3 regions of the Pseudodesulfovibrio piezophilus C1TLV30 genome follow, and region 3 is predicted to be linked to each of the others. Evidence: predicted binding sites of a transcription regulator. Region 3 holds the regulator's gene; each other region holds the start of a gene.
What was found. Region 3 encodes sigma-54, which starts transcription at its own class of promoters, with help from an activator protein. Its sites were predicted from a motif close to CTGGCACGGNNNNTGCTT; they were not measured.
Positions count from the first base shown of each region.

Region 1: the regulator sigma-54 is predicted to act here: its motif matches at 1,871-1,888, upstream of BN4_RS01180 (OmpA/MotB family protein).
Region 2: the regulator sigma-54 is predicted to act here: its motif matches at 1,560-1,577, upstream of BN4_RS07305 (Flp family type IVb pilin).

Region 1 is NC_020409.1:225,152-228,433, forward strand. It holds gene pal (peptidoglycan-associated lipoprotein Pal) at 27-587, shown strand; gene BN4_RS01170 (phosphatidylglycerophosphatase A family protein) at 646-1,116, opposite strand; gene BN4_RS01175 (Maf family protein) at 1,113-1,736, opposite strand; gene BN4_RS01180 (OmpA/MotB family protein) at 1,919-2,641, shown strand; gene BN4_RS01185 (motility protein A) at 2,656-3,282, shown strand, end outside.
Region 2 is NC_020409.1:1,515,940-1,519,221, forward strand. It holds gene BN4_RS07300 (phosphatase PAP2 family protein) at 12-1,112, shown strand; gene BN4_RS07305 (Flp family type IVb pilin) at 1,660-1,836, shown strand; gene BN4_RS07310 (A24 family peptidase) at 1,951-2,532, shown strand; gene cpaB (Flp pilus assembly protein CpaB) at 2,548-3,282, shown strand, end outside.
Region 3 is NC_020409.1:574,614-577,895, reverse strand. It holds gene lptB (LPS export ABC transporter ATP-binding protein) at 1-678, shown strand, start outside; gene rpoN (RNA polymerase factor sigma-54) at 921-2,327, shown strand; gene hpf (ribosome hibernation-promoting factor, HPF/YfiA family) at 2,365-2,904, shown strand; gene BN4_RS02820 (PTS sugar transporter subunit IIA) at 2,908-3,282, shown strand, end outside.

The DNA.
Region 1 (3,282 bases), 350 kb from region 3:
TCAACGGCGTTAACGAAGGAGCTGGCATGAAATTGAAGTGGAATATTGTCATACTGACCATTTTGGCTATGGCGCTTATGATGGCCGCCGGGTGTGCCAAAAAAACGACATCCAGTACACCTCCTGGCGCACAAGTCGAGGTGAAGGATGATACGCAATGGTCGCCGCCCCCAGCTCCAGTTGAGGAACCCAAAGTTGATGAAGCCACGCTTGCTGCTGAAGCAGAAGCTCGCGCCAAAGCGGAGGCGGTCGAGGAGTTGTCCAGCGTTGTCATTCATTTTGCCTTTGATTCCTACGAATTAAGTGAAGAAGCACGTTCTGTGTTGGCTCTTAAGGCAAATGTCATGCGTCGTTACAAGAATATTCGGGTTGTTATCGAAGGGCATTGTGATGAGCGTGGTACTGAAGAGTATAACCTTGCACTTGGTGAACGTCGAGCCCGCGCTGCTTATGAACACCTCGTTATTCTCGGTGTTGATCCCGAGCGTATGTCTCTAGTCAGTTTCGGTGAGGAACGGCCAGTCGATTCCGGTCATACTGAGACTTCCTGGGAAAAGAATCGCCGTGCCGAGTTTGTTGTTCAGTAGATTCTTTTATGTCTGAAGCTCTTGGGCCGCTTCTTTGTAGAAGCGGCCTTTTTTTATACTAAAAAAGAAGTGTGATCAAAGAAAGAAAGACCAATGCATAAAGGCCCGCAACTCCATCGTCAAGCATCACTCCCATTCCACCTGGAAAGGTATTTTCAGTCCATTTGACAGGCCATGGTTTGAATATGTCAAATCCCCGGAAGAGGCAGAAGGCAACCGCAAGCTGCCAGTTTGTCGTGCTGCAAAAAAGGATCGCGAGCCACTGCCCGAAAAGTTCATCGATAATGACACAGCCGGGGTCTTTTTCCGCATATACTTTTTCAGCACGAGAGCAGGCCCATATCCCGACACAAAGGATCACCAAAAGGATGAGCAGTCGTTGTGGAAAGGAAAAAGGAAGAAAAAGCCAGGGAGCGGTGAGAATAGCAGCAAGAGATCCCCATGTCCCAGGAGCTTTGGGGAAATGACCTACAGGACCAAGTGTTGCTAGAGAGGTCGCAAAGCGATCAAGTCTGGGGTGTTGAATCATTTTGAACTCCTAACCCTGATGATTTTTTTAGTAAGCAATGTGTCGAGTATGCTGGAGACAGGCAAGCCCACCACATTGGTATAAGAACCAGCTATGCTGGTGATGAGGAATGCTCCAATTCCCTGGATAGCATAGGCTCCCGCCTTGTCCAATGGTTCACCCGTTGTGATATACTTTTCCAACTCTGACTTTCTGGAAAACCGCATCGTGACATCCGTCGATATAGAATGGGTTGTTACATCGTTTGGCGCAAGAGCAAGGCAAAAAGCCGTGATGACCTGGTGAGTTTTTCCAGAAAGCGCCATGAGCATATGCAGGGCGTCTTCTTTATCCACAGGCTTTCCCATAATACGTTGGTTCAGGACAACTATGGTATCAGCTCCTATGACTGGGCTGTGTTTCTGTTGTTGTCTGGCAATATCCAATGTCTTCATGGTTGCCATGCGTTGGGCATACTGAGACGGAGCTTCTCCAGCGTCTGGTGCAGGCTCATCGAGTGTGGAAGGAATGATTTTAAAATTCAAACCAAGATTGGAAAGTAACTCTTTTCTGCGAGGTGAACCAGAGGCGAGTATGAGTGGGCCGTCATTTTCAAAAGGACCATATGGTGTTGTTATCATAATTTCTGTTCTTCACTCATAATGGAAGGCGCGTCAATCGAGTGTCCTGACGGCTTTTTGGCATGTCTTGAATCTTTTCTTTGTTTTCATGATCTAGTTGTTTTTTTAGCTTTATATATTGGGATTTTATGTCCTTGGCAGAATTCTTGCTGTATTCTCATCGTGAAAATACAGGAGTGCCCATGAACGAGAGAGAAAAGAACACGATAACAAGCTTTACTTCATTTGACCAAATGGAAGGGCATGCCTCGACTCCTGGCATGAATGATTGGGCTGTACCCTGGTCTGACCTCATGATGGTCATGTTTGTTTTATTTGTGGTGTTGTTTGTATACTCAGAGACACATCAGAATGTGAAAGTACTCTTTAGTCAACAGAGTGCTGATGAAGCTCAGGCAACCAGCACTCTGGATCCCCTGATCGGCCTTATTGGGCAGATATCCAGTCGAGCCGGGGGACAAGATAAGCAGGAGAGTGTCAATGTGACTGGCAGTGAGGTCCTTTATAGGTCCAGAATTGATGGTGTCACTGTTGTACGAGAAGGACGGGACCGGATCAAAGTGACCCTACGCGGTGAACTTTTCTTTGCTGCCGGAGAATCCACTCTCAAACCAGATGCAGACCAATATCTCCAGGAAGTGGCCCGAGTTGTTAAACTGAGTGTAGGGACAGTCCATGTCGTGGGATACGCGGCCGCCAATGAAGCCTCGGGAACAAGGAGCTTTATCTTATCCAGTCAACGCGCAACAGATGTCGCTGATTATCTCATGGGAAAATTTGCTATCGCTCCCAAACGAATCATTGTGAGTGGCAGGGGCACCTATAACCCCGAAGTGCCGGAAACATCCGAGGCCAATCATACTATGAATAGACGGGTTGAAATTATAATTACCAATGAAGTTTGAGTCGATTGGAGGAAATGATGAATAAGAAAAATCTGGCAGGCGTCATTGTCAGCCTTTTGATTTTCGTTGGAAGTTTTCTTTTGACCGGAACCGCTGCAGCGTATTGGAATGTTGCAGCTTTGCTGGTTGTTCTTTCAGGACTCGTTGCGGCAATGCTTCTCAGTTATCCAGTATCCCATGTCAAGAACGCATTTATGGTTGCGCGTAACACCTACTTGAATGGGAGTGTTACATCGGAAGAAATTGTCAATACTTTGCTTGATCTGTCCGTAAAAAGTAAAGTTGATGGTGTACTTTCGCTTGAGAGGAATGAAAATAGCGATATCAGCACCTTTCTTAAAAGTGGGCTGATGTTGCTCGTGGATAACTACAAGGAAGATGAAATTCGCGAAACATTGAATGTGGAAATGGCTTTTTTTAATCTTCGTCGCCAACAGAGTGAACGATTTTTTCTGACCATGGCACGAACAGCTCCTGCATTCGGTGTAGCGGGAAGTGTTATCGGGTTGATAGGTCTGCTTATGGGGATTAACGATACCGCAGTTATTCTTAAGAATATCCCGGTCGCATTTATTTCGACTCTCTACGGTTTGGTTCTGAGCCATTTGATATTTTCTCCCATCGCCGAAAATATCAATTAT
Region 2 (3,282 bases), 940 kb from region 3:
GCAGGTTTCCCATGCTCCAAACCTTGCAGGCAACAACTCACCGATCGGCAGTCTCTACGCTGAAATTTGGTGGGCGCGCCTTCTCCATTCTTCTTGCAAACATTCATGCTCACATCATCCCCATAGCTGTTGTTAGCCTGTATACCCTGGCCCTCTTCATATATATAGAGATATTCCACCTGGAATCACTTGCCCATTTCGCCCTGTACAACGGGACAGCAGCTTTTCTGTTTGCCCTGACCCTAGGATTCTTTTTTATTATCTATTGTTTCAAAGCCGAAATCCATGACATGCCGGAGAAACTGTTTCCCCATGTCATGCGAAAATTAAAAGACGAATTCTTCACTCTTGATCGCCTCTTCGGAGCGACTCTGGCCATTGCTCTTTTCATTCTCATGCTCATAACCTTTGCCAACTTCAAACGAATGATTCCCGCCGTCATCCCCTTCCATCTTGATACGAATTTGAGCGAGTTGGACCGCTGGCTGCATCTCGGCACTGATCCATGGCAATGGTTGCAGCCTTTCATCGGCTTCCCGATCATGACCTTTGCCATCAACATCATGTACAATCTCTGGCTCTTTCTGATCATTGTGGTCTTCTACTGGCAGGCGTTTTCCGTCACGAACAAGGAGCTCAGAAAACAGTATCTGCTGGCGTTTTTCCTCTGCTGGATACTCATCGGAACCCTTGCTGCGACATTCCTCTCCTCTGCCGGACCATGCTATTACCACCGCTTCGGGGACGTCCCCAATGTCTATGCTCCCCTCATGACCTATCTACACCACGCCGATGCCATATACCCAATATGGGCGCTTGACATGCAGGACATCCTGCTGAAGAGCTACGACCTCAAATCAACCACCATGGCTTCCGGCATAACCGCCATGCCCAGCATGCATGTTTCCATTGCATGGCTCATGGTGCTGCTTGGATGGCGCATCAACCCATTCGCCGGATGGGTATTTTCCCTCTACTGCGGAGTTATTCTGATCGGTTCAGTCCATCTTGGTTGGCATTATGCAGTGGATGGGTATGTTTCCATCATGCTGACAACTCTCATCTGGCATCTCTCAGGCAAAGTTCTCACCAGAAAATCCCTGTCGTGGTAAAAAACTGACGAAGAAGAAAAGCACCTCTCATTGAGAAAGTCCCTCTTACCATCCAGATAAGGGGGACTTTCTGGACACGCTTCCCATCAAGTCTTCATCTCCCTTCGATTTCCCCCCTCTACCAACGTGGCGTCCCCTTGCTTGAGACTCGCAACCAATGCGCCTCAAGTACCGTTGCACCTCAAGTACCGTTGCACCTTCGAGAAGTCCTCCCCACACGTTTCCATTTAATATTTCATGAATCTATTTTTTATAGACTGCCTTAACCTTTTGTTTTTAAAAGATTTTTGCACTTTGATTTCTTCAAGAAGCTCTTTTAAAGAATACACAAATGATGGATTCCCCTTTTCAAAAAGACAATTGGAGACTCCATTCTCAATCCCAGTTTTTTAAAAAAAAATCAACAATACAAGTATATTATATTATAAATACCACAAACAGACACCTTTGGCACGGCCGTTGCTTAATTGGGTTCGTGGCTAGTGAAACATCACATAAACAAAATTTTCGGCTCATCCATGAGCCAAGTCAAACAAGGAGAAACACAATGTCTATCATCAAAAATCTGATCATGAACGAAGAAGGCGCAACTGCCCTGGAATACGGCCTTCTCGCTGCACTCATCGCCCTGGGCATCATCACCGCCGTGACCCAGCTTGGCGACGCTGTTACCAAGACTTTCAGCACCATCGCTACCGAGATGGAGACTGCAACGGCATCATAAGCCGGAGCATGGAGCATAATTTTACCGTTTAACGGAAGCAGCCAGAGCAGCCGGACCGGGGCTTGCGGGAAAGCAGCCCGCTCGTCCCGGTCCTGTCGTCCGAGGGGAAAACGGATGACGCACGGAACCTTGGCTCATATCGGGGGAACCATGGATATCATCATCAGCAGCGTCCTTGCAGCGGCACTTGCCATCGCCACTGTCACCGACCTGAAACGCCAGCGCATATACAACTGGCTCACTTTTCCTCTCATCACCACCGGATTGGGCGCACATACCATCCACGCAGGGTGGGACGGACTAATCCTCAGCAGTTCCGGCTTTGCACTGGGACTATTCGTCATGTTCATCCCGTTCCTCCTCGGCATGATGGGGGCAGGAGATGTTAAACTCATGGCCGGAATCGGCGCATGGCTCGGCGTCAACACCACCTTCACCGCATTTTTGTTAACCAGCATTATCGGCGGCATATATGCCCTGCTGGTCATGATACGGCACAGAGAGTACATGAAGGCCATTTTCATGAACATCTGGGGCACCTTTCTGCGAACCCTGTCCACCAGAACCTTCGACTATTCCCCCATTGAGGCGAAGAAGACTCTCCCCCGCCTGTGCTACGGCGTCGCCATTACCATAGGTACTCTGGGAGCCATGATTTTCAACTATACACAGACCGGCACAGTGCTGGCTCTGTAAGGCAGGGGAAACACCATGAGCAAATCAACACGAGCACTCCTCCAGATAGGTATAGCCCTGATGCTGGCCATTGCCGCTGGCGGCCTCATTTTCATGTGGTCGGTCAAACTGACCAAACAACCCGCCCCCAGAACGGAAGCTTCCACTGTGGGCGTGGTTGTGGCACGAGAGGACATCCATCGCGGGAGCAAGCTCGTCTCCGACATGCTCACGGTCAAACAGTTCACCCCAGACTCCAAACCGACCGGGTCCTTCGCTTCGATCAAGGAGATAGAAGGCCGTGTGCTGAATACGAATATTTCCGGCAATGAAGCGGTCACCAAGTCCAAATTGGCAGACCCCTCCATCATGGGAGGCGGTGTCTCCGCCCTCATTGAACCGGGGAAACGCGCCATGTCGGTCAAGGGAAACTCAGTCATGGGACTGGCCGGATTCGTCCGGCCTGGTGATCGTGTGGATGTGATTGTCACCCTGCCCGAAGGGTATGACGAGAAGCCTGTCACCAAGCTGGTTCTCGAACGAATCAAAATCATCGCCACTGGAACAGAACTTTCCCCGCCCAACGCCGAAGGCAAGACCGCATCCGTGGATGTCTATACCCTGGAACTTTCACCAGCGGAAAGTGAACGGTTGGCCCTGGCCGCGACCCAGGGGACCTTGAATTTCGCCCTGCGCAACGAACAGGATACCGCAAAGGTTCTGACAACCGGAGTCACGGCCCGCAAGGCGCTCGCGGCATTGCGCCCCAAG
Region 3 (3,282 bases):
AAGGAAGTTGTACACGGCATAAATCTGGAACTGAATCCACAAGAAGTCGTTGGATTGCTTGGGCCAAATGGTGCAGGTAAAACAACTACTTTTTATATGCTTGTTGGGATTGTTAAGCCAAATACTGGGCAGGTTTCTTTGTCGGGGAAAGCTCTGACGAATAAACCTTTGCATGAGCGGGCTCGGCTTGGGGTGAGTTATCTTCCTCAGGAAAATTCTATTTTTAAAAAACTATCAGTTCGTCAGAATCTCGAAATAATACTTGAACAGACGTCTTTGAGTTCCAAGGCTCAGAAAAAAAGAGCTGAAGAGTTGATGGAGATGTTCACTATCAGCAAACTTGCGGATCAAGCAGCCATGTTTCTTTCAGGAGGGGAAAGACGTCGCTTGGAAATTGCAAGAGCGCTCATAATGGATCCGAAATTTATTTTGTTGGATGAGCCTTTTGCCGGTGTTGACCCTATTGCTGTTATTGATATTCAGGATATCATTTCCGTTCTGAAAAGCATGGGGATAGGGATTCTTATTTCTGATCATAATGTTAGAGAAACATTGAATATTTGTGATAGAGCATATCTTGTCTACGAGGGGACTGTTATTCTCGAAGGGACTCCAGATATTATCGTGCAAGACAGTCGAGCTCGTCAAATCTATCTCGGTGAGGATTTTCGTCTTTGATTTCTTTTTTTTGTGCCTTTCAACTCATTGATGATTTACACATACCGTAAACATTGGTACACTTCTTTCATATCATTTTCTCTTTCTCATTAATCCAATAGTTACAATATATTACTCAAGGAATGGCTTGCTTACAGATTTTCGCTGTGGCATAGTAGCAGCGAGATGTAGTAAAAAAACTATTAATGTAGAAGAATATAACTTGAAATATAGATCTTGTTTAGTCTTTAAGGCTTCATAATATGGGACTTGAACTCAGACAACAACTCAAGCTTTCTCAGCAACTGGTCATGACTCCCCAGTTGCAGCAGGCCATAAAGCTGTTGCAACTTTCTCGCCTTGAGCTTTTGGAAACTGTTCAACAGGAACTTCTGGAAAACCCTTTTCTGGAAGAAACAGAAATTGAGACAGAAATCCGAGAGAAAGAGGAGTTAACTGAATCTCAAGCAGAAGAAGAGCTTGTGCGGACAGCTGATTGGGAAAATTATTTGGGAGAATTCTCAAGTACTTCTAAGCAGGCGTCGGCACGTGATTCCGAGGTACCTGAAGAAGGACTTTCTTTTGAGGCTCGGCTTGCCTCAAAACCCTCACTGGATGGGCATATGAGCTGGCAAATGAGATTGTCTAATTTCTCAGAATCAGAAATTGCTATCGGTGAAATCATTATCGGTAATCTTGACCATAATGGCTATCTTCAGGCCACTAATGAAGAAATTATGAGCATGGTCGATGCTTCGGATGAAGAAATTGAAGCTGTGATTTTGCGACTCCAGCGGTTGGACCCTGTTGGTGTGGCTGCTCGAACGCCACAAGAATGTCTTCTCGTGCAAATGGATGTTTTAGGGCTTGATGATCCTATTCTGTTCTCCTTGGTTAAGGACCATCTGGAAGATCTCGAAAAAAACCGTTATAAGCCCTTAGCTAGGAAATTTAAAATTTCCATGGAAGACCTCAAGAGTTATCTTGATTTAATGCAGACGTTGGATCCTATGCCTGGGACCAATTTTTCCAGTACAGAACCTCACTATGTAAGTCCTGATGTCTTTGTATACAAGTACGGTGATGAATTTGTGATTATCCTTAATGAGGATGGGATGCCTCGATTGCAGATGAATTCATTTTACATGGACACTATGCGGGATGTTGCGGATAAGGAAAAAGATTATTTTCAGGAAAAGATGCGTTCTGCCGCGTGGTTGATGAAAAGTCTGTACCAGAGGCAGAGAACGTTGTATAAAGTAGTCGACAGCATCGTACGATTTCAAAGAGGTTTTTTTGAAGAAGGAGTTACAAAACTCAGGCCTTTAATTCTTAAGGAAGTTGCTGAAGATATCGAAATGCATGAATCCACCGTGAGTCGGATTACCACAAGTAAATATGTTTCGACTCCTCATGGTATCTTTGAGTTGAAATTTTTCTTCAACAGCGCATTGGATTTGAATGATGGTTCGCAAGTCGGTTCAGAAAGTGTTAAGGCACTCATCAAAAAAATGATAGCGAACGAAGATACTAAAAGACCGTTAAGTGATGAAAAAATTGGTGAAATTCTTAAGGATGAGCTTGATGTTAATATAGCTCGACGTACTGTTGCCAAGTACCGTTCAGCAATGGGAATTGCATCTTCTTCAAAGCGTAAACAATATTTCTAAGTTCAGTTTCTTTCACCTTTTGAACAGGAGGTAGTGTATGAACATAAGCTTCACTTTCAAGAATTTTGAGCCGTCTGACCATTTGAAGGGTTATGCACAAAAGAGATTTGAAAAGATAGGTAAGTTCGTTCCCGACTCCGAAGCAGATCTCCAAGTCAATCTTTTAGTAGAAAAGTTTCGGCACAAGGCTGATGTTATTTTGAATGCTGACAACATTCATATCTCTGCATATGAAGATTCAGAAGATATGTATTCTACCATTGACATGGTTTTGGATAAGCTTGAGGCTCAACTGCGTAGAATGCGTGAAAAGGTCAAGAATAGAAGCAAGCAGGCTCGTGGCAATAAGGTTCAAATGAACTTCTTTTCATATGACGATGTGACAGGAGAACATATACCTACAATTGTTGGCACTGATAGTTACGAAGCAAAGCCAATGTCAATAGATGAGGCTGCGGAGCAATTAAACACGTTTGATAATGAATTCCTCGTTTTTCTGAATGCGGAAACTGAGGATGTTAATGTAATTTATAAGCGAAAGAATGGCGATTACGGATTAATCGACCCTGGTAATTAAATTATGAAACTCGGTGATTATTTAGAAAAGAATTTCGTTCTTTTCAATCTCGCCTCTGATACAAAATCTGAGGCTTTGACAGAACTTCTCGCCCCTATTGGCGAAGCATATCCTGAGATGGACACGGACCAAGCGGTTCGTGTCCTTCTTGAACGTGAGAGCCTGGGAACAACCGGCATTGGTGACGGGATAGCCATTCCTCACGGCAAACTTGAAAATATCGAGAAGGTTGTTATCGCTGTGGGACGAAGTCTCCAAGGGGTCGAATTTGAAGCCCTTGATCATAAGCCATGCTCAATCTTTTTCCTTGTTCTTGCACCTGAGAATAGTGCTGGTATGCACCTTCGTATATTGGCCCAAATCTCACGCATTCTTAAG